3 regions of the Streptomyces sp. XY431 genome follow, and region 3 is predicted to be linked to each of the others. Evidence: riboswitches for the same ligand, from Rfam matches in the RefSeq annotation. Region 3 holds a riboswitch; each other region holds the start of a gene.

Region 1 (7,166 bases), on a different contig from region 3:
AGGCTCAGGAAGCCCCGGCCGGCCAGGTGCCCGGCGCCGACCCGGCCCAGCGCGGCGGCGCAGTGCTCCTCGTCGGCCGCGGACGGGCCGGCCAGGGCGCCGCGCCGGTGCGGCAGCCGGCCCATGCCGACCACCTCGGCGACGGTGAAGTCGAACTCGGCGGAGTGCTCCTGCGGCAGCGCCGCCACCCGCCGGGCGGCCTCGCGCGGGGCGAGCCGGTGGACCTCCTCGCCGCCCAGCAGGACGGCCCCGGCGGCGGGCCGCAGCGCCCGGTAGACGCAGCGCAGCAGGGTGGACTTCCCGCTGCCGTTCGGGCCGACCAGGCCGACCACCTGGCCGGCGGCGGCGGTCAGGGTGACCTCGTGGACCAGCCGGACGCCGGCCAGGTCGACCGAGACCCGGTCGACGGCGAGGTCCAGGGCCCCGGTGCCGGCGGCGCTCACCGGCCGCCCCCGAAGGCGTAGCCGCGACGGCGCATCAGCAGCAGGAAGCAGGGCACCCCGACGGCCGCGGTGACCACGCCGACGGGCAGTTCGGCGGGGGCCAGCAGGGTGCGCGAGACGATGTCCACCCAGACCAGCAGCAGGGCCCCGGCGAGCGGCGCGACCAGCAGCAGCCGGCGGTGGCCGGCGCCGACCAGCATCCGGGCCAGGTGCGGGACCATCAGTCCGACGAAGCCGATTGCCCCGCTGACCGCGACCACGGTGCCGGTGACGGCCGCGGTCACCACGAACAGCGCGCGCCGCAGCCGGTCCGGGTCCACACCGAGCGAGGCGGCCGTCTCGTCGCCCATCGCCAGCGCGTCCAGCCGTCCGGCGGCGCGGGCCAGGTACGCCAGCCCGGCCAGTACGGTGACGGCGGCGATCGGCACCGAGCCCCAGGTGGCCCCGCCGAGGCTGCCGAGCAGCCACATCATGGCCGAGCGGGCGGCCTCGCCGCGGGCGGCGGCGAAGACCATCAGCGCGGTCACGGCGGAGAAGCCGTAGGACATCGCGGTGCCGGTGAGCACCAGCCGCAGCGGGGTGAGCCCGTGGGCGGTACGGGCCGTCAGATAGACCAGCACCATGGCCAGCAGGGCCGAGACGAAGGCGGAGGCGGAGAGCGCCCAGACGCCGAGCGAGGCGAAGGCGCCGAACATCAGCACGGCGTTGGCGCCGACCGAGGCCCCGGAGGAGATGCCGAGCACGAAGGGGTCGGCGAGCGCGTTGCGGACCATCGCCTGGACCGCGACCCCGGTGGCGGCGAGTCCGGCGCCGACCACGGCCGCCAGGACGGCGCGCGGCAGCCGGATCTCCCAGACGATGGCGTACGCGGCGGCCTCGTCGGCCTCCAGCCGACCGCCCGTCAGGCCGGCGCCCAGGAGCCGCAGGACCTGGCCCCAGCCGAGGCCGGCGGAGCCGACCGCGACGGCGCAGACCAGCGAGCCGAGCAGGGCCGCGGCGAGTGCGGCGGCCAGCGGGAGGGCGGGTGTCCGGCGGGGGCCCGGTGGGGCCGCGGCGGTGGCCGGTGCGGCCGCGGTGGTGCTGCTCACTGGTGGCACGCCTTGCCTCGGGCCGGGTGCGGCGAGGGGCGGCGCGTCCGGGCGCGGGTGTGCCGGGGCGCCATCCCCTCGCAGTCCGCGGCGAGTTGTCGGGAGGTCGGCGTCCCCGGGCGATCGGGCTCACGGCCGCGGGGGCCGCTTACCGTTGCGGGTCAGCGCCGGATTCGCACCGGCTTCCCCCGCGGGACGCCCTGGCAGCATAACAAGCACTCACCAGCTATGACCCTTACCGTTCGAACGGTCGTGCCCGTCCGGCCCCGAACGCGCGACCGCCCCCGTCCGGATCCGGACGGGGGCGGCCGAAAGGCGACCGGGCGGGGATCAGCCCTGCTTGGTCTCCCAGAAGATCTTGTCCACCTCGGCGATGAGGTCGAGCAGCGCCTGGCCGGTGGCCGGGTCGGTGGACGCCTTGGCGGCCGAGGCGGCCTTCAGGGTGTCGTTGATGAGCTGGTGCAGCTGCGGGTACTTCTCGAAGTGCGGGGCCTTGAAGTAGTCGCTCCACAGCACCGAGATGTGGTGCTTGACCGCCTCGGCGCGCTGCTCCTTGATGATGACCGCGCGGGCGCGGAAGTGCGCGTCCTCGTTGGCCTGGTACTTCTCCTGGGTGGCCTTCACCGACTCGGCCTCGATCCGGGCCTGGGCCGGGTCGTAGACACCGCAGGGCAGGTCGCAGTGGGCGTGGGCGGTGGCGCGAGGTGCAAACAGACGAGAGAACATGGGAGTCCTTCCTTAGATCGTCTTCCCGCGCCCGAGATTACCTGCCGGACCGTCCGGTTTCCCGGCCGGGCGGCCCGCCCAGGGCAAAAGACGGAGCCGGAACCGGATGAATCCGGACATCGGCGGCCGACGGCCGGTGCGGCAGACTGGTGCGCGACAGCGCGACAGCGCGACAGCAGGACAGCAGGACGCGGCGGGAGCCGGACGGGACACGGCGGACGCGAGCCGGGAGGAGGAGCCGTGGCACGGAGCGCGGAACCGGAGGACGGTCCGCCGGGCGGCGGCGCGCCGTTCGGGCTGATCGACGTGGCGGGGGACTCGATGGTGCCGACGCTGCGCGACGGGGACCAGCTGCTGGTCCGCTACGGCGCGCGGATCCGGCCCGGCGCGGTGGTGGTGTTCCGGCACCCGTTCCAGCAGAACCTGCTGGTGGTCAAGCGGGCCGACGGCCGTCGCCCCAAAGGCTGGTGGCTGCTCTCCGACAACCGGCCGGTGGACAGTGACAGCCGCAGCTACGGAGCGGTGCCGGACGAGCTGGTGCTCGGCCGGGTGCTGCTGCGGCTGCGCCCGCGCCCGGCCTGGCTGGCGCCCGGACGGCGGCTGGAGCGGCTGCTGCTGGCCGCCCCGCTGGCGCGGGTGCCCGGGCTCGCCCGCCGCCTCGGCGTCTGGATCCGGCCGGAGGAACTCCCGGTCCGCTAGTGCCCGGCCGCCGCGGCCTCCTGGGCCTCCAGGCGCTTGCGGGCCCGGTAGGCGGCGACATTGGCGCGGGTGGCGCAGCGGTCCGAACAGTACCGGCGGGACCGGTTGGTCGAGGTGTCCAGATAGGCGTTGCGGCAGGGCGCGGCCTGGCAGATGCCGAGCCGGTCGGCGCCCAGCTCGGTCAGGTGGACGGCCAGGCCCATGCAGGCGACGGCGCTGAAGTGCGCGGTGGCGGTCGGCGAGTTGTCGGCGAGGTGCAGGTGCCAGCGGGGCCGGCCGGCCGCGTCGAGGTAGTCGTGCCCGGAGACCAGCGGGCTGACCGGGAACTCCATCAGCAGGCTGTTCAGCAGGTCGACGCTGCGCACCTCCTCGCCCTCGGCGGCGGCCTCGAAGACCCCGCGCAGCCGGGTGCGGACGGCCCGCAGCCGGGGCAGGTCCGACTCGTCGGCGAGGTTGCGGGCACGCGAGGAGTCCGAGAACAGGGCGCGCACCCCGTCCACCGAGGTCAGCGAGTCGGTGCCGCGCTCGGGCTCCTCGGTGTTCACCAGCCGGACGGCCAGATCGGCGTACGAGGCGAGCTCCACGGTGGTCCTTCCAGAGATCGGTAACGGGCTGATTGCCTCCAGCCTATTACCCGCGGGGCGAAAGCGGGAAAAGCGCGGCGCCCGGCAGGTTCGGCCTGCCGGGCGCCGTCGACGGCTGTGCTCAGAGCACCTTGGAGAGGAAGGCGCGGGTGCGCTCGTGCTGCGGGTTGGAGAGGACCTCGCGGGGGGTGCCGGACTCGACCACCACACCGCCGTCCATGAACACCAGCGCGTCGCCGACCTCGCGGGCGAAGCCCATCTCGTGGGTGACCACGATCATGGTCATGCCCTCCTCGGCGAGCCCGCGCATGACGTCGAGCACCTCGCCGACCAGCTCGGGGTCGAGCGCCGAGGTCGGCTCGTCGAAGAGCATCAGCTTGGGCTTCATGGCGAGCGCCCGGGCGATCGCCACCCGCTGCTGCTGGCCGCCGGAGAGCTGGGAGGGGTAGTTCCCGCTCTTGTCGGCCAGGCCGACGCGCTCCAGCAGGGCCATCGAGCGCTCCCTGGCCTCGGCCCTGGACTCACGCTTGACCTGGACCGGCGCCTCCATCACGTTCTCCACCGCGGTCATGTGCGGGAAGAGGTTGAAGCGCTGGAACACCATGCCGATGTCCCGCCGCTTGAGCGCGACCTCGCGGTCCTTGAGCTCGTAGAGCTTGTCGCCCCGCTGCCGGTAGCCGACCATCTCGCCGTCCACCCAGAGGCGGCCGCCGTTGATCTTCTCCAGGTGGTTGATGCAGCGCAGGAAGGTGGACTTGCCGGAGCCGGACGGGCCGACCAGGCAGAACACCTCGCTCTGCTTGACCTCCAGGTCGATGCCCTTGAGCACCTCGACCAGGCCGTAGGACTTGCGGACGCCCTCGGACTTCACCATCGGGCCGCCGCCCGGGCCGCTGCCGGGCTCGTCGGCGGGGGTCTTGGTCAGGTCGGTCATGCGTGGCCACCTCCCTCGAGTCCGGGGACCACGTCGTTCTTGGCCTTCGGGGTGGGCCTGCCGCCGAACAGCAGCCGCAGCCGCTGGACCGGCGTGGGCGGCAGGGTCCGGTTCGCACCTCGAGCGTAGTGCCGCTCGATGTAGTACTGCCCCACGGTGAGGATCGAGGTCATGAGCAGGTAGTAGATGCTGACCGCGACCAGGACCGGGATGGTCTGGAAGGTCCGCGAGTAGATGTCGTGGCCGGCCGTGAACAACTCGGCCAGCGAGATGACCTGGACCAGCGAGGTGGTCTTGAGCATCGAGATGGTCTCGTTGCCGGTCGGCGGGATGATCACCCGCATCGCCTGCGGGAGCACGATCCGGCGCAGCGTGGCCGCGCGGCTCATGCCGAGCGCGTGGGCGGCCTCGGTCTGGCCCTCGTCGACGGACTGGATGCCGCCGCGGACGATCTCCGCCATGTACGCCGCCTCGTTGAGGCCGAGGCCCAGCAGGGCGGCGGTGAAGGTCGGGATGAGGGTGTTGGTCGACTCGGACCAGAGTTCGGGTCCGAACGGGATGCCGATCGACAGCTTCGGCCACAGGGCGCCCAGGAAGTTCCAGAACACCAGCTGCACCAGCACGGGGGTGCCGCGGAAGATCCAGATGTAGAACCAGGCCGTCCCCGACAGCAGGGGGTTCGGCGAGAGTCGCATGATCGCGAGGAGCACGCCGCCGACCACGCCCATCAGCATGGACAGGGCGGTCAGTTCGAGCGTCACCCAGATGCCGTGGATGATCTGCTCGTTGGTGAGCGTGTCTCTGACGACGTCCCACTGGAACGCGGGGTTGAAGATCAGGGCGTGGAGCAGCATCGCCGCGAGGACGACGATCACTACTGCTCCGGCCCAGCGTCCGGGGTGGCGCACCGGGACGGCCTTGATGGTCTCAGGCCGTCCCGATTTCACCGCCCCCTGCTCGGAAGATTTCACCTTGGGGCCTCAGGGGTGTGGTGGTGCGGAGGATCAGCTCTTGGCGGCGTTGATCTCGGACTTGTCGATCGCGCCGGCCTCGACGCCCCACTTCGCCAGGATCTGCTTGTAGGTGCCGTCGGCGATCAGCGACTGGACGGCGCCCTGGACGGCGGGGGAGAGCGGGGAACCCTTGTCGACGACGACGCCGTAGGGCGCGCTGTCGTAGGTCTCGCCGAGCTTCTCCAGCTGGCCGTTGGTCTGCTTGATCGCGTAGTCGACGACCGGGGAGTCGGCCATCATCACCTGGTCGCGGCCGGAGACCAGCGCGGTGGTGACGTCGGTCTGGAGGGTGAACTTGTCACCGTCGTTGGGGATGGCCGGCTTGTTGGCCTTGGCGCACTCCGGGTTGCGGACGTCGGTGATCTCCTGGGCCTGGGTGGTGCCGGTCTGGACGGCGACCTTCTTGCCGCAGAGGTCCTTGGGGTCGATCTTGTCCGGGTTGCCCTTCTTGACCGCGATGGCGCTGCCCGCGGTGAAGTAGGTGACCATGTCGACGGTCTGCTCGCGCTCCTTGGTGTCGGTGAAGGAGCTCATGCCGAGCTGGTACTTCTTCGCCGTGATGCCCGGGATGATCGAGGTGAAGTCGGCGTTCTGCACATCGGCGGTCAGGCCGAGCTTCTTGGCGATCGCGTCGGCCAGGTCGACGTCCAGGCCGACGATGTTGCCCTTGTCGTCCTTGAACTCGTTGGGCGCGTAGGAGGCGTCGGCGGCGACGATCAGCTTGCCGGAGGACTTGATGTCGGCGGGGACGAGCCCGGCGAGCGCGGGGTCGGCGGACACGGCGGCGACGCTGACGCTGGGGTTGGCCGCACTGCTGCCGCCGCTGGAGGAGGACTTGCTGCTGCCGCAGGCGGTCAGCACGAGCGACGCGGACGCGAGCACCGCCGCTGAGGCGAGGAGGCGGGTGCGCTGGGTACGGGCGATCATGGGGGATCTCCTCCTGAGGGAGAGGTCGGACGGGCGTGCCACGGGGGAGCGGCGCGCCGGAGCAGCAGGGCCGTACGGCGCTGTACGGCCGGGCAGGGAGAACACACAGGGTGGTACCGGGTACTGCTCTCCGCCACCGTCCGCCGAGGTGGGCGTTGACCGAACCGCCTCGACCAGTGGCCGGCTCGATCCGAGATGGGGGGAATCCTGCCATCTGATGACGCTCGGGTGGCCCTCATTCAGATCAAAATCGGATAACGGGGGCCCGCGCTGTCCGCTATTCGGACGAATACCGTGTCCCTGTCACCCTGCGTATAAGTATGCAGATCTCCCTGCGGTCTGCCCGGAGGCCCGGCCGCGCACTCGCCCGATCGTGCGCCCGCTCCGCGGCGGTCCGGACCCCCCGTCCGGACCCGGCTCAGATGCCTCCGTTGACCACCGCGTTCTGGGCCGCGCCGGCGGAGACGTTCCACTTGGCGAGGATCTTGTCGTACTCGCCGCTGCGGATCAGCTGGTCGATCGCCTTGGCCAGGACGTCGCGCAGCTCGGTGTCCTCCTTGCGCAGCGCGATCCCGTACGGGTTGGACCGGGACTGCGCGCCGCTCACCTCGAAGCGGTTGCCGCCGTCGGTGTTCTTCGCCGCGTGGGCGGCCACCGGGAAGTCGTTCAGGCCCGCCTGCGCCGCGCCGCCGGCGACCTCGGCCAGGGCCTTGGCGTCACTGTCGAACTTGTGGACGGTGAGCGGCTTGTTG
Region 2 (7,166 bases), on a different contig from region 3:
CGAGCAGGCCAACGGCAACCGCCGCGGCCAGTACGTGCAGGCCTGGAAGCACGTCCACGACCTCTTCCGGCAGGCCGGCGCCGACAAGGTGGTCTGGGTGTGGAGCCCGAACATCGACTACGAGAACGCCACCTCGCTGGACTCGCTCTACCCCGGTGACGACTACGTCGACTGGATCGGCCTGTCCGGCTACTACGGCACCGTCGGCCTGGAGAAGTACGCCTCCTTCGAGCAGATCTTCGAGCCGACGCTGAAGAAGCTGCGGACCTTCAGCCCGAAGCCCGTGGTGATCACCGAGACCGCCGCCACCGACAGCTCCGGCCAGAAGGCCCGCTGGATCACCGAGATGTTCGAGCAGTTGCCCCGGCACCCGGACATCATCGGCCTGATCTGGTACGAGGCGGTCAAGGAGGTCGACTGGCGGGTCACCGCGTCCACCGCGGCCAGCGCGGCGTACGCCGCCGGGGTCGCCGCGCCCCGGTACGCCGGGCAGTGGACCGTCCGCTCGCAGCCGCTGCTCACCGTGCCGCCGCCCACCACGCCGCCCGCCGCCACGCCCTCGGCCCCGGCCCCGGCGGTGCCCTCGCCGAGCGCCAAGCCGACCGGCGGGACCGGCACCAAGCCGTCCGGGTCCACCGCCCCGAGCCGGAAGCCGGCCACCACCAAGCCCCGGAGCTCCCCGTCGGGCGCCGCCGGATAGCCTCGACCGACCGCGGGCCCGTCCGCCCGCAGGAGGCCGCCGGGGCACCGGCCGGCCCGTACACCGAACACCAGTACCCCGTTGGGAGGCGAAGAGCATGGTCCGCCCGTTCCTGCCCGGCCCCGGGCGTCCCCGGCCGCGCGCCTGGTGGTGGCTCGCGCCCACCGCCCTTCTGGTGCTCTGCCTGTGCGCCGTGCTGATCCCGCGCGAGAGCGCCCCCTCGACCGCCGCCGTCGCCCCGCCCCCGCCGCCGCTGACCTCTCCCGAGCCCGGCGAACTGTGCTCCACCGCGCAGAACCGCTACCCCTCGCAGCCGGTGGACTCCGGGCGCTACGTCATCAATCCCAACGAGTGGAACGCCACCGGCGGCCTGTGCGTGCACGGCGGCAACGACAGCGCCGCCTTCGCCGTCACCCGCAGCGCCGTCGCCCGGGGCAACCTCACCGACCCGGCCCGCGGTCCCGGCGCCTACCCCCACATCAGCACCCCGCTCGGCAACGACGGCGTCAGCCCGCTGCCCATCGCCGTCGACAACCTGCGGTACGCGACCAGCACCTGGCGCACCACCCAGGTGGACGGCGGCGTCTGGAACGCCTCCTACGACCTCTGGTACAGCACCACCCGGGGCAGCTGCTCGTTCACCGAGAGCGCCGAGGTGATGATCTGGCTGCGCGGCAACGGCACCTCGCCGTTCGGCAAGCAGTCCGGTGAGCTGCGCAGCGGCGGCCAGGCCTACCGGGTGTACGAGGCGCCGAAGAAGAGCAGCCACACCCTGATCACCTACGAGGCGGCCTCCGCCACCAATGTCGTCACCGACCTCGACCTGCGCGCCTTCACCCGCGACGCGGTCCAGCGCGGCTACGTGCCGGCCGGCTCGTACCTGTGCGCCGTCCAGGCCGGCTTCGAGATCTGGGAGGGCGGCGCGGGCCTCGGCACCGACGCGTTCTCGTTCGAGGTCGCCGCGGGCCGTCCCAGCGGCGCGGTCACCTCCGCGGTGCCCGGCTACTGCCTGGACAGCCGGGTGGCCGGCGACCCGGCCGCGGTCGGCGCCGCCACCTGCGACGGCTCCCCGGCGCAGAGCTGGACCATGGGCGAGGACGGCTCGGTCGGCCAGGCCGGACGCTGTCTGGAGGACCCGGACCTCGGGTTCCCGGTCCTCACCGGCTGCACCCGCAGACCCGACCAGCGGTGGCGCGCCACCGACGGCGGGCAGCTGATCAACGAGGACTCCGGGAAGTGTCTGGAGAACCCCGCGACCGGCCCCACGGGCACCGGGAACGGCCCCCAGGTGCGGATGCGGCTGTGCGCCGCCAAGCCCGCCCAGGAGTGGCACAGGCCGCTCTGAGGGGCGCCGAAAGCCCCCGCAGCCTATCGCAACCGACCCACGACACGCAGCCTCGCGACACTACATGTGGGGCTTCGTCGGACGAGCGCCACTAGATGTATGCTCACTCCTGCTGTCGAAGCAGGGGAACCCGGTGCGAATCCGGGACTGCCCCGCAGCGGTGTGCGGCCGCCTCCCCAGGGAGCCCGCGAGTCCGAGTACCTGCCGACGGCGTGCCGGCGCCTCCCCGCAGAGGCCATGCGCACCAGCACCACTTCCGGGCCTCGCGGGCGGGCCGGGGACGAATCGCGCGCGACGCCCACGGGCCCGCGCGGCGTACTCCCCTGCCCGAACGGCCCGGCCCCCGATCCACCGCCGTCGACCGCCGCCAGGAGAGAAGCGCCTTGACCACCGCTGCCTCAGTCGTCCTGCCCGCCCAGGGTTCCAGCTCCGTCCCCGCCGACCCGACGGTCGCCGATCCCGGCGGTGCGCTCCTGCGCCTTCTCACCGACCGCAGCGCCGACCTCCCCCAGGTGGACCCCGGTCATGTCGCCGCCGCCGCGCTCCGCGGCCGGCACGCCGGCTCGGACTTCGCCGAGCTGCGCGGACTGGCCGTCGACGCCGCCGCGTCGATGATCGCCGAGGACCCGCAGTACTCCAAGCTCGCGGCCCGACTGCTCGCGCTGGAGATCGTCGACGAGGCGGCCACCCAGCAGGTGGTCTCGTTCTCCAGCTCGATCGCCGTCGGCCACGCCGAGGGCCTGATCGGTGACACCACCGCCGCCTTCGTCGCCAAGCACACCGCCACCCTGGACGCGCTGATCGACGCCAAGGGCGACGACCGCTTCGAGTACTTCGGTCTGCGCACCGTCCAGAGCCGCTACCTGCTGCGCCACCCGATCACCCGCAAGGTCGTCGAGACCCCGCAGCACTTCCTGCTCCGTGTCGCCTGTGGCCTGGCGGTCGGCGACACCGAGCAGTCGGTGCGCGAGGTGGCCGAGCTGTACCGCCTGATGAGCCGGCTGGAGTACCTGACCTCCTCGCCGACCCTCTTCAACTCCGGCACCCGGCACCCGCAGATGTCCAGCTGCTACCTGCTGGACTCGCCGCTGGACAACCTGGACTCGATCTACTCCCGCTACGCGCAGATCGCCCGGCTGTCCAAGCACGCCGGCGGCATCGGCCTGTCCTACTCCCGGATCCGCTCCCGCGGCTCGCTGATCCGCGGCACCAACGGCAAGTCCAACGGCATCGTGCCGTTCCTGCGCACCCTCGACTCCTCGGTCGCCGCCGTCAACCAGGGCGGCCGCCGCAAGGGCGCGGCCTGTGTCTACCTGGAGACCTGGCACGCGGACATCGAGGAGTTCCTCGAGCTGCGCGACAACACCGGTGAGGAGGCGCGCCGCACCCACAACCTGAACCTGGCGCACTGGATCCCGGACGAGTTCATGCGCCGGGTCAACGCCAACGCCGACTGGTCGCTGTTCTCCCCCGCCGACGTCCCCGAGCTGGTCGACCTGTGGGGCGCCGAGTTCGACGAGGCGTACCTGAAGGCCGAGCTGGCCGGCAAGGCCGTCCGCACCATCCCCGCGCAGACCCTCTACGCCCGGATGATGCGCACCCTGGCGCAGACCGGCAACGGGTGGATGACCTTCAAGGACGCCTCCAACCGCGCCGCCAACCAGACCGCGCTGCCCGGCCGCACGGTGCACAGCTCCAACCTCTGCACCGAGATCCTGGAGGTCACCGACGACTCCGAGACCGCGGTCTGCAACCTCGGCTCGGTCAACCTCGGCGCCCACGTCGCCGCCGGCGCCACCGCCGCCGACCTGCTGAACGCGATGGACTGGGACCGGCTGGACGCCACCGTGCGCACCGCCGTCACCTTCCTCGACCGCGTGGTGGACATCAACTTCTACCCGACCCCCGAGGCCGGTGCCTCCAACTCCCGCTGGCGCCCGGTCGGCCTCGGCGTGATGGGCCTGCAGGACGTCTTCTTCCAGCTGCGGATCGACTTCGACTCGGCCGAGGCCAAGAACCTCTCCACGCTGATCGCCGAGCGCATCATGCTCACCGCCTACGAGCGCTCCGCCGACCTGGCCGAGCAGCTGGGCCGGCACGAGGCGTACGAGGAGACCCGCGCCGCCCGCGGCGAGCTGCACATCGACCACTTCCCGAGCGCCGCGCCCGAGTGGGCCGACCGCTGGGAGTCGCTGCGCACCCGAATCGCCACGACCGGCCTGCGCAACTCGCTGCTGCTGGCGATCGCGCCGACCGCCACGATCGCCTCGATCGCCGGCGTCTACGAGTGCATCGAGCCGCAGGTGTCCAACCTGTTCAAGCGCGAGACCCTCTCCGGCGAGTTCCTCCAGGTCAACCCGTACCTGGTGCGCGAGCTCAAGGAGCTCGGCGTCTGGGACCAGCAGACCCGGGACGCGCTGCGCGACGCCAACGGCTCCGTGCAGGAGCTCGGCTGGCTGCCCGCCGAGGTGCGTTCGCTGTACCGCACCGCCTGGGAGCTGCCGCAGCGCGCGCTGATCGACCTGGCCGCCGCCCGGATGCCGTACATCGACCAGAGCCAGTCGCTGAACCTGTTCATGGCCGCGCCGACCATCGGCAAGCTCAGCTCGATGTACGCCTACGCGTGGAAGGTCGGTCTGAAGACCACCTACTACCTGCGCTCGCGCCCGGCCACCCGGATCGCCCAGGCCGCCTCGGGCGCCGCCCGTACCGCCGCGCCGGTGCCGGTGACGGCCGACACGATCCCGGTCGGTACCCCGACCCTCACCCCCGAGGAAGAGGCCGCGCTGGCCTGCTCCCTGGAGAACCCCGAGTCCTGCGAGGCGTGCCAGTAATGTCAGACGACCGCGAGAAGATGCTGCTCGACCCCGGCTTCGAGCTGACGCTGCGCCCGATGCGCTACCCGTCGTTCTACGACCGGTACCGCGACGCCATCAAGAACACCTGGACGGTGGAGGAGGTGGACCTGCACTCGGACGTCGCCGACCTGGCGAAGCTGAGTGAGGGCGAGCGGCACATGATCGGCCGGCTGGTCGCGTTCTTCGCGACCGGTGACTCGATCGTCTCCAACAACGTGGTGCTGAGCCTGTACAAGCACATCAACTCCCCGGAGGCGCGGCTGTACCTGAGCCGTCAGCTGTTCGAGGAGGCGGTGCACGTCCAGTTCTACCTGACGCTGCTGGACACCTACCTTCCGGACCCGGAGGACCGCAACGCGGCCTTCGCGGCGGTGGAGAACATTCCGTCGATCCACCAGAAGGCCCAGTTCTGCTTCAAGTACATGAACGCGGTCGACCACATCGACTCGCTGCAGAGCAAGGACGACCGGCGGGCGTTCCTGCTGAACCTGATCTGCTTCGCGGCGTGTGTCGAGGGGCTGTTCTTCTACGGCGCCTTCGCGTACGTGTACTGGTTCCGGAGCCGGGGTCTGCTGCACGGTCTCGCGACCGGGACCAACTGGGTGTTCCGCGACGAGTCCATGCACATGGACTTCGCGATGTCGGTGGTCGACACCGTGCGCGAGGAGGAGCCGGACCTCTTCGACGAGAAGATGGCCCAGCAGGTGACGGAGATGCTGGAGGAGGCCGTCGAGGCCGAGCTCCAGTTCGCCCAGGACCTGTGCGGCGAGGGTCTGCCCGGCATGAACACCGCGTCGATGCGGGAGTACCTCCAGGCGGTGGCCGACCAGCGTCTGGCGCGCCTGGGGATGCCGATCCGCTACGGATCGACGAACCCGTTCGGCTTCATGGAGCTCCAGAACGTGCAGGAGCTGACCAACTTCTTCGAGCGCCGGGTGTCGGCGTACCAGGTCGCGGTCGAGGGCTCGGTCGCCTTCGACGACGACTTCTAAGAAGCAGAAGAACTGATAGAGGTGCCCCGCACGGCCACAGCCCGTGCGGGGCACCTCTGTCGTTTCAGCCGGTCGGAAACTCCCCGCCCCTTACCGCTCCCACGAAGGCTGCCCACGCATCCGCGGGGAACATCAGCGCGGGCCCGTCCGGGTCCTTGGAGTCACGGACTGCCATACCGCCCAGCACCAAAGGCCCGGTCTCCACACAGTCGTTCGCCTGGGCGCTGTAACTGCTCTTGCGCCAACCAGCTCCGACGATCATGGCGGGAACGACCTCCGCTACCTCAACGCAGTCGCTCTGCGCACCCGAGTAGGACGACTTGTGCCACCCAAGTCCGGCAGCGGACGCAGACAGCAGGAACATACTCGCCATTTCTAGACCTTGTCCTTTGCGCGCTCGATGAGTGCGACCGATTCGGTGCGCGGCAGCGATTCCGCCAGGGCACGGCGGAACAGGTTGGTGTACTTGAACACTTCCTCCGGCTCCTCGATGTAGAGCGTGCTGAGGAGACTGTCGACGTAGACCACGTCCGTCTCCGTCGCTTCGGGGAAGCTCAGGATCGCGACAGGTCCGAAGAGCGCGGCATGAACGTCAGACTCCTCCGGCAGGACCTGGATGTTGATGTTCGGCTGATCGGCACTCGCCACCAGGAAATCGAGCTGTTCCCGCATGACCGACCGGCCACCGATCCGGTGTTTCAGCACGGATTCCGAGAGGACTACCCACATCCGCAGTGGAGCCTCCCGCGTCAGTACTGCACGTCGCTCCTGACGAACCTTCGTGAGCCGCTCGACCTGCTCCGGAGTCGCATCCTCTATCTGGGCACGGACCACCGCGCGCGTGTAGTCCTCCGTCTGCAGCAGCCCCGGCACCAGAAACGTCTGGATGCTGTACATGTCCGACGCATCGGATTCCAGCGCGATGAAGTCGGCATAGAGCGGCGACAGTGTGTCCGAGTACCGATCCCACCATCCGCGCAGACGCCCCTCGCGCGATAGGGCCTCCAGCCGACTTCGCGTCGCCGGCTCCGCTACCCCGTACAGATCAAGCAGCAGCCGAAGATCCACCAGACGGATACCCGACTGCGCGGCCTCGATTCGGCTGATCTTGCTCTCGGCGCAGGCAAGTTGCCTGGCCGACTGGGCGATCGTCAGATCCGCTTCTGTCCGCATCTCCTTGAGCGTTCGGGCCAGCCGCCGCTGCCGAACGGTCGGATTCCGGTTCACGGGCACCGTCGCGACCTCCCCACTTCTGTGATCTGCCAGTCTGC
Region 3 (7,166 bases):
CCGCTCGGCCGGGATCGCGGCCAGGCCCGCCCGCAGCAGGGAGAGCGCCTCCTCGGTGCTGGGCACGCGCGGGGAGTGGATGTCCCAGACTCCCGGTCCGACCTCGCGCGGGTAACCGGCGGCGGCCAGTTCACCGGCGACCTGCATGTGGGAGCGGGTGGCCTCCAGGGAGATGACGTCCGCGTCGAGCTCCTCGATCGCGGTCATGATCGCGCCGAACTCGGCGTAGCACATGTGGGTGTGCACCTGGGTGTCGGCGCGGACTCCGGAGGTGGCCAGCCGGAAGGACTCGGTGGCCCAGTCCAGGTACGCCGGGCGGTCCGCCGCACGCAGCGGCAGGGTCTCCCGCAGGGCCGGTTCGTCGACCTGGACGACGGCGGCGCCGGCGGCCTCCAGGTCGGTGACCTCGTCGCGCAGGGCGAGGGCGACCTGGCGGGCGGTGTCGCCGAGCGGCTGGTCGTCGCGGACGAAGGACCAGGCGAGCATGGTGACCGGGCCGGTGAGCATGCCCTTCACCGGGCGGTCGGTGAGGTCCTGGGCGAACCGGAACCAGTCGACGGTCATCGGGTGCGGGCGGGAGATGTCCCCGGCGAGCACCGGCGGACGCACGTAGCGGGTGCCGTAGGACTGCACCCAGCCGTGCCGGGTGGCGAGGTAGCCGGTGAGCTGCTCGGCGAAGTACTGGACCATGTCGTTGCGTTCGGGCTCGCCGTGCACCAGGACGTCCAGGCCGGCCTTCTCCTGGTAGGCGATCACCTCCCGGACCTCGGCCTCCATCCGCTCCCGGTACGCGGCGGCGTCGATCCGACCGGCCGTCAGATCGGCGCGGGCGACGCGCAGTTCGGTGGTCTGCGGGAAGGAGCCGATGGTGGTGGTCGGCAGCAGCGGCAGGCCGAGCCGGGTGCGCTGGGCCTCGGCGCGCTGCGGGTAGGCCTGCGGGCGGCGGGCGTCGTCCGCGGTGACGGCCGCGGTGCGGGCGCGCACGGCCGGGTCGCGGGTGATCGGCGAGCCGGCCCGGGAGGCCAGGTCGGCGCGGTTGGCGGCGAGGTCGGCGGTGATCGCGCCGGTGCCCTCGTGCAGTCCGCGGGCGAGCAGGGCGACCTCGGCGGCCTTCTGCCGGGCGAAGGCGAGCCAGCGGGAGATCTGCGGATCGACGTCGCGCTCCAGGGCGGCGTCGATCGGCACGTGCAGCAGGGAGCAGGACGGCGCGACGTCGACGCGGTCGGCGAGGCCGAGCAGGGTCGCCAGGGTGGCGAGCGACTTCTCCAGGTCGTTGATCCAGATGTTGCGCCCGTCGACGACGCCCGCGACCAGCCGCTTGCCCGGCAGACCGCCCACGGCGGCGAGGTCGTCCAGATTGGCGGCGGCGGGGCCGGTGAAGTCCAGTGCCAGGCCCTCGACCGGCGCCTTGGCGAGCACCGGAAGGGCCTCGCCGAGGCGGTCGAAGTAGCTGGCGACCAGCAGCTTCGGCCGGTCGGTGAGCGCGCCGAGCTCGCGGTAGGCGCGGGCGGCGGTGTTCAGTTCGGCCGGGGTGCGGTCCTGGACGAGGGCGGGCTCGTCCAGCTGCACCCACTGCGCGCCGGCCGCCTTCAGCGCGGCGAGCAGTTCCGCGTAGACCGGCAGCAGCCGGTCGAGCAGGGTGACCGGCTCGAAGTCCGCCGCCACTCCGGGGGCGGGCTTGGCGAGCAGCAGGTAGGTGACCGGGCCGACCAGCACCGGCCGGGCCCCGTGGCCGAGCGCGAGCGCCTCGGCGAGTTCGCCGACCGCCTTGGCGGGGTTCGCGACGAAGACCGTGTCGGGCCCCAACTCGGGGACCAGGTAGTGGTAGTTGGTGTCGAACCACTTGGTCATCTCCAGCGGCGCGACGTCCTGGGTGCCCCGCGCCATGGCGAAGTACCCATCGAGCGGGTCGGCGTCGACGGCGGCCCGGTGGCGGGCCGGGATCGCGCCGACGGCGACGGTGGTGTCCAGCACGTGGTCGTACAACGAGAAGTCACCGGTGGGGACTTCGCGCACACCGGCCTCGGCGAGCTGCCGCCAGTTCTCCCGGCGCAGCTCGGTGGCGGCGGCGCGGAGGGCGTCGGCGGTGACGGTGCCCTTCCAGTAGCCCTCGATCGCCTTCTTGAGCTCCCGGTTCCGGCCCTGGCGGGGGTAGCCGTGCACGGTCGCCCGGGTGGCCGCGGCTGCGGACTTCGCTGTCAAGGGACTCTCCTTCGCGAGTCTTGCTCCTCAAGGTGCCCGCTGACGGGACGAGGGCGCGAAGGGACGACGAGCCGGACGGGTGGCCGCCGTGAACGGGCGTGCCTCAACCGCCTGCTGTGGTCGCCGACCCGCCCTCGAGGTCATCGGACAGCCGTCCGCGGATCCTCCGCGGACGGGCAGCGGGCAGGTCTTCGGACTCGCGGGCACGCTCGCCCTCGTCGAGGGCGGACACCTACTGGCCGTCGCTTCCCGGGCCCGACTCGGACCCAGTGCGTATGACGGCGGTCGTTCCCGCTCACCGCTGCGGGGCAGTCCCGGACTGGCCAGTCGAAAGGCGTCACCGGGTTCCCTCTTACGACGCCGTGCCTGGCGGGCAGGGCGAACCAGCTACGGGGCCAGCCTAGAGGCAAACCACCGGTCGGGGCAGTGGATTCCACCGTGGTGTCCACGGGTCGGGACCGGCGGGCACCTCGACGCCGCGCTGGCCGGGCACGCCCGGCCGCACTCGGCCGCCGTCACTCGGGCGGCCGCCGTCAGTCGGGCTGGAAGAACGCGAGCATCTTCCGGGCGGCGTCCGGCGCCCGCAGCATCGCCTGCATGTCCGTGGACATCCGGGCGGCAGCGGCGGTGCGTTCGAACATCTCGCGTTCGTACTCCTGTACGGCGGCCGGAAGGTCGTCCGGGTGCGCGGCGAGCGCGAGGCCGAGCAGGGCGCCGTCGAGCAGCGCCATGTTGGCGCCCTGTCCGATCGGCGGCATCAGGTGCGCGGCGTCGCCGACCAGCGTGACATCCGGCGTCGACGGCCAGGTCAGGCCGACCGGGAGCGTGGTGATCGACCGCGGCACGATGGTGTCGTCGCAGGCCGCGATCAGCGCGGTGAAGCGCGGGTCCCAGCCGGGGAGCAGGTCGATCAGCCGCGCCCGGGCGGCGGCCGGGTCGTCGAACGGGATCCCACTGGTGGCGAACCAGTCCTCGGCGGTGTCGTAGAAGCCGAGGCCGATGCGGACCCGGCCGTCACCGTTGCGCTGCGCGGCCAGGGACAGTCCGTCGCCGAGCACCCAGTAGGTGCCGCGTCCGACCATCGCCGCGAGCTCGGGGTGGGTGCGGTCGATGTCGGGGATGCCGACCTCGACCACGTTGTGGCCGGTGTGCGCCGGGCGGGCGTCGGTGAGCAGCGCACGGACCCGGGAGTTCGCGCCGTCCGCGCCGACCAGCAGCTCGTACGTCGCGCTGCTGCCGTCGGCGAAGCGCAGCAGGCCGCTCTCGGCGGACTCGAAGGCGTGCCCCCAGCGCACCACTCCCTCGGGGAGGGAGTCCAGCAGCAGGTCGCGCAGGTCGGCGCGGTCGACCTCGGGCCGCGCGAGCGGGGCGTCGTCGGGCGTGTCCTCCTGGAGCAGCAGGGTGCCGTCCGGCTCCAGCAGGCGCATGTCCTGGCCCTCGCCGCGGGCGATCGCGAAGAACTCGTCGAGCAGACCGGCCTCGCGCAGCGCCCGCTGGCCGGAGTGGATGTCGAGCATGCCGCCCTGGCCGCGCGCGTGGCGTGACGACTCGCGTTCGTGGACGACGCAGTCGATGCCGTTCACGTGCAGCACCCGGGCGAGCGCCAGGCCGCCGAGGCCGGCTCCGACGATGGCGATGGTCATGATTGCCTCCCCCTTCGATACAACCCCGGCGCATCTCGATACACCGTACTGGTCGATACACTGTATCGCCCGATGCGCTGTATGGTGAGCGGCATGTTGGTGTGGGAGAGGCCGGAGCCGCCGAATCGACCCGTGCCCGCCCCGTTGAGCCGGGACCGGATCGTGCGAACAGCGATCCGGCTGGCCGACGCGGACGGCCTGGACGCGGTGTCGCTGCGCAAGGTCGCCACCGAGCTGGACGTCCGTCCGATGCGGCTGTACGGCTACATCGCGAGCAAGGAGGAACTGCTCGACCTGATGGTCGACGCCGTCCACGCCGGGATCCGGCCGACCGGCGACCACTGGCGGGAGGTGCTCCGGTCCCATGCCGAGGCCACCCGGAGCGCCGCCCACGAGCACGAATGGCTCGCCGATCTGCTGGGCGGCCGACCCCAGCTCGGGCCGGAGGCACTGGCCGGCGGGGAGACCCTGGTGGCCGCGCTGGGCGACCTCCATGTGGACGCCGTCATGCCGGTGGTCGCCGCGGTCAAGGCGTACGTGATCGGCGCGGTGCGGCGGGAGATCGCCGAGCGGCGGGCCGAGCGGGCCACCGGGATGGACGAGAAGCAGTGGCAGCGCTCACTCGGGCCCTACCTGGAACGCACCTTCGCCACCGGCAGGTTCCCCGCGCTGGCCACGGTGGTGCGCGATGCCGACCACCTCGATGCCGACCGCACCTTCCGGATGGGCCTGGACTTCGTGCTCGACGGCATCGAGGCCCACCTCTCGCGGTGAGGTGACGCCCTGCAGCGCCGGGCGGAGCGACTCCCCCGCCGGGGCCTCGAAGCGCACGGTCGGCTCGAAGTTGGCCCGCCGGGCGGCGCGCCGGAAGACGGTCAGGACGGCGGGGCCGACCACGAGGACGGCCACGAAGGTGGTGACGGCGCGGCCGGTGTCCCAGCCGAGCGAGGTCGCCACGTCGAAGAGCAGGTAGCGGTGCCACTGCTCGGTGAACGGCAGCCCCGGCAGGTAGGCGATCGAGCTGTTGGGGTCGGTCGAGAACGGCCAGAAGGAGAGGTTCAGCAGGAAGCCGAACAGGTAGCCGGAGAAGGCCCCGTAGACGGCCAGCATCGGCACCTCCCAGCGCCGCCGCAGGCGCGGCAGCAGCCCGGCGAGCAGGCCGACGAACGCGCAGCCGAACATCTGGTACGGCATCCAGGGGCCGACCCCGCCGGTCAGCAGGGCGGAGGCGAACAGCGAGGTGCAGCCGAGGGTGAAGCCGAAGCCCGGGCCGAAGACCCGGCCGGCGAGGACGAGCACGAAGAAGACCGTCTCGACCCCCGCCGTCCCCGCACCGAGGGGGCGCAGCCCCGCGTTGACGGCGGAGAGCACGCCGAGCATGGCGAGGGCCTTGGCGTCGATGCCGCCCGCCGAGATCTCCGCGACGACCACGGCGAGCACCAGGAGCATCAGCGCGCCGAAGATCAGCGGCGGGGCGTAGGAGGAGCCGAACTTCCCCGGGGCGACGACGAACGGCCAGGTGAAGGCGACGAGCCCGATGAACGCGGCGAGCGCCACGACCACCCGGGCCCGGCCGGGGATCCGGACGGCGGTCACCGGGCGACCCCTGCGGATTCGAGCGCCTCCGCGACCTGATGGACCGTCAGATAGTGCAGTGGGGCGAGGATCTTGGCGACCTGCGGGGCGAAGGTCGGCGAGGCGACGATGACCTCCTCCGTGCGGCCGTCCGCGACGATCTCGCCCTCGGCCATCACCACCACCCGGTCGGCGGCGGAGGCGACGAACTCGACGTCGTGGGTGGAGACCACGACGGTACGGCCCTCGGCGGCGAGCGCCGCCACGATGCCGGTGAGCGCCGCCTTCGCGTGGTAGTCGAGGCCGCGGGTGGGCTCGTCCAGCAGCACCACCCGTGGCGCGGCGGCCAGTTGGATCGCCAGCACCAGGGCCAGCTTCTGACCCTCGGAGAGGTCGCGGGGGTGGGTGTCGTCCGGGATGCCGGGGGCCAGCCGGTCGAGGATCCGGCGCGCGGTCGGCCCGGCCTCCCCTCCCGGCTCGCGGCCCGACTCCAGATCGCCCTGGGCCAGCTCCTGGGCCACCGACTCCAGGTACAGCAGGTCCGTCGGGGTCTGCGGGACGAGCCCCACCAGCCGCCGGGCCTCCGCCGCCGTGACCCGCTTGGGGTCCTTGGGCGGCCTGCCGTCCGCCCGGACCACCCGCACACTGCCGCCCTGCCGGGGCCCGGAGCCCTGGAGGGCCCACAGCAGCGAGGACTTGCCCGAGCCGTTGCGCCCCATCAGGGCCGTGACCTGGCCGGCCCGGAGCTCCAGGCCGACCTCTCGGACGGCGGTCACCGGTCCGTACCGGACCACGATCCGCTCGGCGGACAGCACGGTGTCGCCCTCGGCGCCGCCACGGCGCGCCGCCGGTGCCGGCCGCGCGGCCAGCGTCTCCCGCAGCGGGGCGGCGGCCCGGCGGGCGTCCCGGACGGAGAGCGGCAGTGGGCGCCAGCCGGCCAGTCGGCCGAGCTCGACGACGGGCGGCGCGATCGCGGTGTCCCGGAAGACCTCGGCGGGCGGCCCGTGCACGACGGTGCCGTCACCGGGCAGGTAGGCGACCCGGTCGGCGTACTGCACCACGCGCTCCAGGCGGTGTTCGGCGAGCAGCACGGTCACTCCGAGGTCGTGCACCAGCCGGGTGATCGCGGCGAGCACCTCCTCGGCGGCCGTCGGGTCGAGCGCGGAGGTCGGTTCGTCCAGGACCAGCACCCGGGGGTGGGCGGTGAGCACCGAGCCGATGGCGACCCGCTGCTGCTGGCCGCCGGACAGCTCGTGGAGCGCGCGGTGGCGCAGGTCGGCGAGTCCGAGCAGGTCGAGGGTCTCCTCGACGCGCTTGCGCATCACCTCCGGCGGGACGGCCAACTGCTCCATCGCGTAGGCGAGTTCCTCCTCCACGGTGTCGGTGACGAAGCCGGCCGGCGGGTCCTGACCCACCACCCCGACCACGTCGGCCAGTTCACGCGGCGGGTGGTGCGCGGTGTCCCGGCCGTCGACGGTGACCCGGCCGCGCAGGGTGCCGCCGGTGAAGTGCGGCACCAGACCGTTCACGGCACCGAGCAGGGTCGACTTGCCGACGCCCGTCCGACCGACCACCAGGCAGAGTTCGCCCTCCGGGACATGCAGGTCGACCTCGCGCAGGACGGGGGCGCCGCGGCCCTCGTACACCACGCCGACCCGGTCGAATCGGATCACTTGCTCACCTCGGTGGTCGTGCGGTCGGACGTGGTGCGGTCGGACGTGGTGCGGTCGGGCTCGGTGCGGTCGG

Evidence for each region. Region 3 has a riboswitch for cobalamin ahead of metE (5-methyltetrahydropteroyltriglutamate--homocysteine S-methyltransferase). Riboswitches for the same ligand answer to the same signal wherever they lie in the genome.
Region 1: linked by a shared signal. The riboswitch ahead of ADK60_RS23610 (FecCD family ABC transporter permease) and the one ahead of metE (5-methyltetrahydropteroyltriglutamate--homocysteine S-methyltransferase) in region 3 are both predicted to bind cobalamin.
Region 2: linked by a shared signal. The riboswitch ahead of ADK60_RS23745 (ribonucleoside-diphosphate reductase subunit alpha) and the one ahead of metE (5-methyltetrahydropteroyltriglutamate--homocysteine S-methyltransferase) in region 3 are both predicted to bind cobalamin.

Annotation. Positions count from the first base shown of each region.
Region 1 covers NZ_LGDO01000280.1:12,468-19,633, reverse strand. Annotated here, with positions in the region: gene ADK60_RS23615 (ABC transporter ATP-binding protein) at 1-443, opposite strand, end outside; gene ADK60_RS23610 (FecCD family ABC transporter permease) at 440-1,531, opposite strand; cobalamin riboswitch at 1,629-1,763, opposite strand; gene sodN (superoxide dismutase, Ni) at 1,862-2,257, opposite strand; gene sodX (nickel-type superoxide dismutase maturation protease) at 2,579-2,956, shown strand; gene ADK60_RS23595 (CGNR zinc finger domain-containing protein) at 2,953-3,540, opposite strand; gene ADK60_RS23590 (amino acid ABC transporter ATP-binding protein) at 3,662-4,474, opposite strand; gene ADK60_RS23585 (amino acid ABC transporter permease) at 4,471-5,421, opposite strand; gene ADK60_RS23580 (ABC transporter substrate-binding protein) at 5,479-6,414, opposite strand; gene ADK60_RS23575 (ABC transporter substrate-binding protein) at 6,833-7,166, opposite strand, start outside.
Region 2 covers NZ_LGDO01000280.1:46,320-53,485, forward strand. Annotated here, with positions in the region: gene ADK60_RS23735 (glycoside hydrolase family 26 protein) at 1-700, shown strand, start outside; gene ADK60_RS23740 (GH12 family glycosyl hydrolase domain-containing protein) at 798-2,045, shown strand; cobalamin riboswitch at 2,107-2,268, shown strand; gene ADK60_RS23745 (ribonucleoside-diphosphate reductase subunit alpha) at 2,429-4,879, shown strand; gene ADK60_RS23750 (ribonucleotide-diphosphate reductase subunit beta) at 4,879-5,895, shown strand; gene ADK60_RS23755 (DUF397 domain-containing protein) at 5,960-6,268, opposite strand; gene ADK60_RS23760 (helix-turn-helix domain-containing protein) at 6,271-7,128, opposite strand.
Region 3 covers NZ_LGDO01000151.1:28,975-36,140, forward strand. Annotated here, with positions in the region: gene metE (5-methyltetrahydropteroyltriglutamate--homocysteine S-methyltransferase) at 1-2,202, opposite strand, end outside; cobalamin riboswitch at 2,368-2,605, opposite strand; gene ADK60_RS17770 (FAD-dependent oxidoreductase) at 2,736-3,845, opposite strand; gene ADK60_RS17775 (TetR/AcrR family transcriptional regulator) at 3,939-4,619, shown strand; partial or broken gene ADK60_RS48130 (ECF transporter S component) at 4,653-5,459, opposite strand; gene ADK60_RS17785 (ABC transporter ATP-binding protein) at 5,438-7,093, opposite strand; gene ADK60_RS17790 (energy-coupling factor transporter transmembrane component T) at 7,090-7,166, opposite strand, start outside.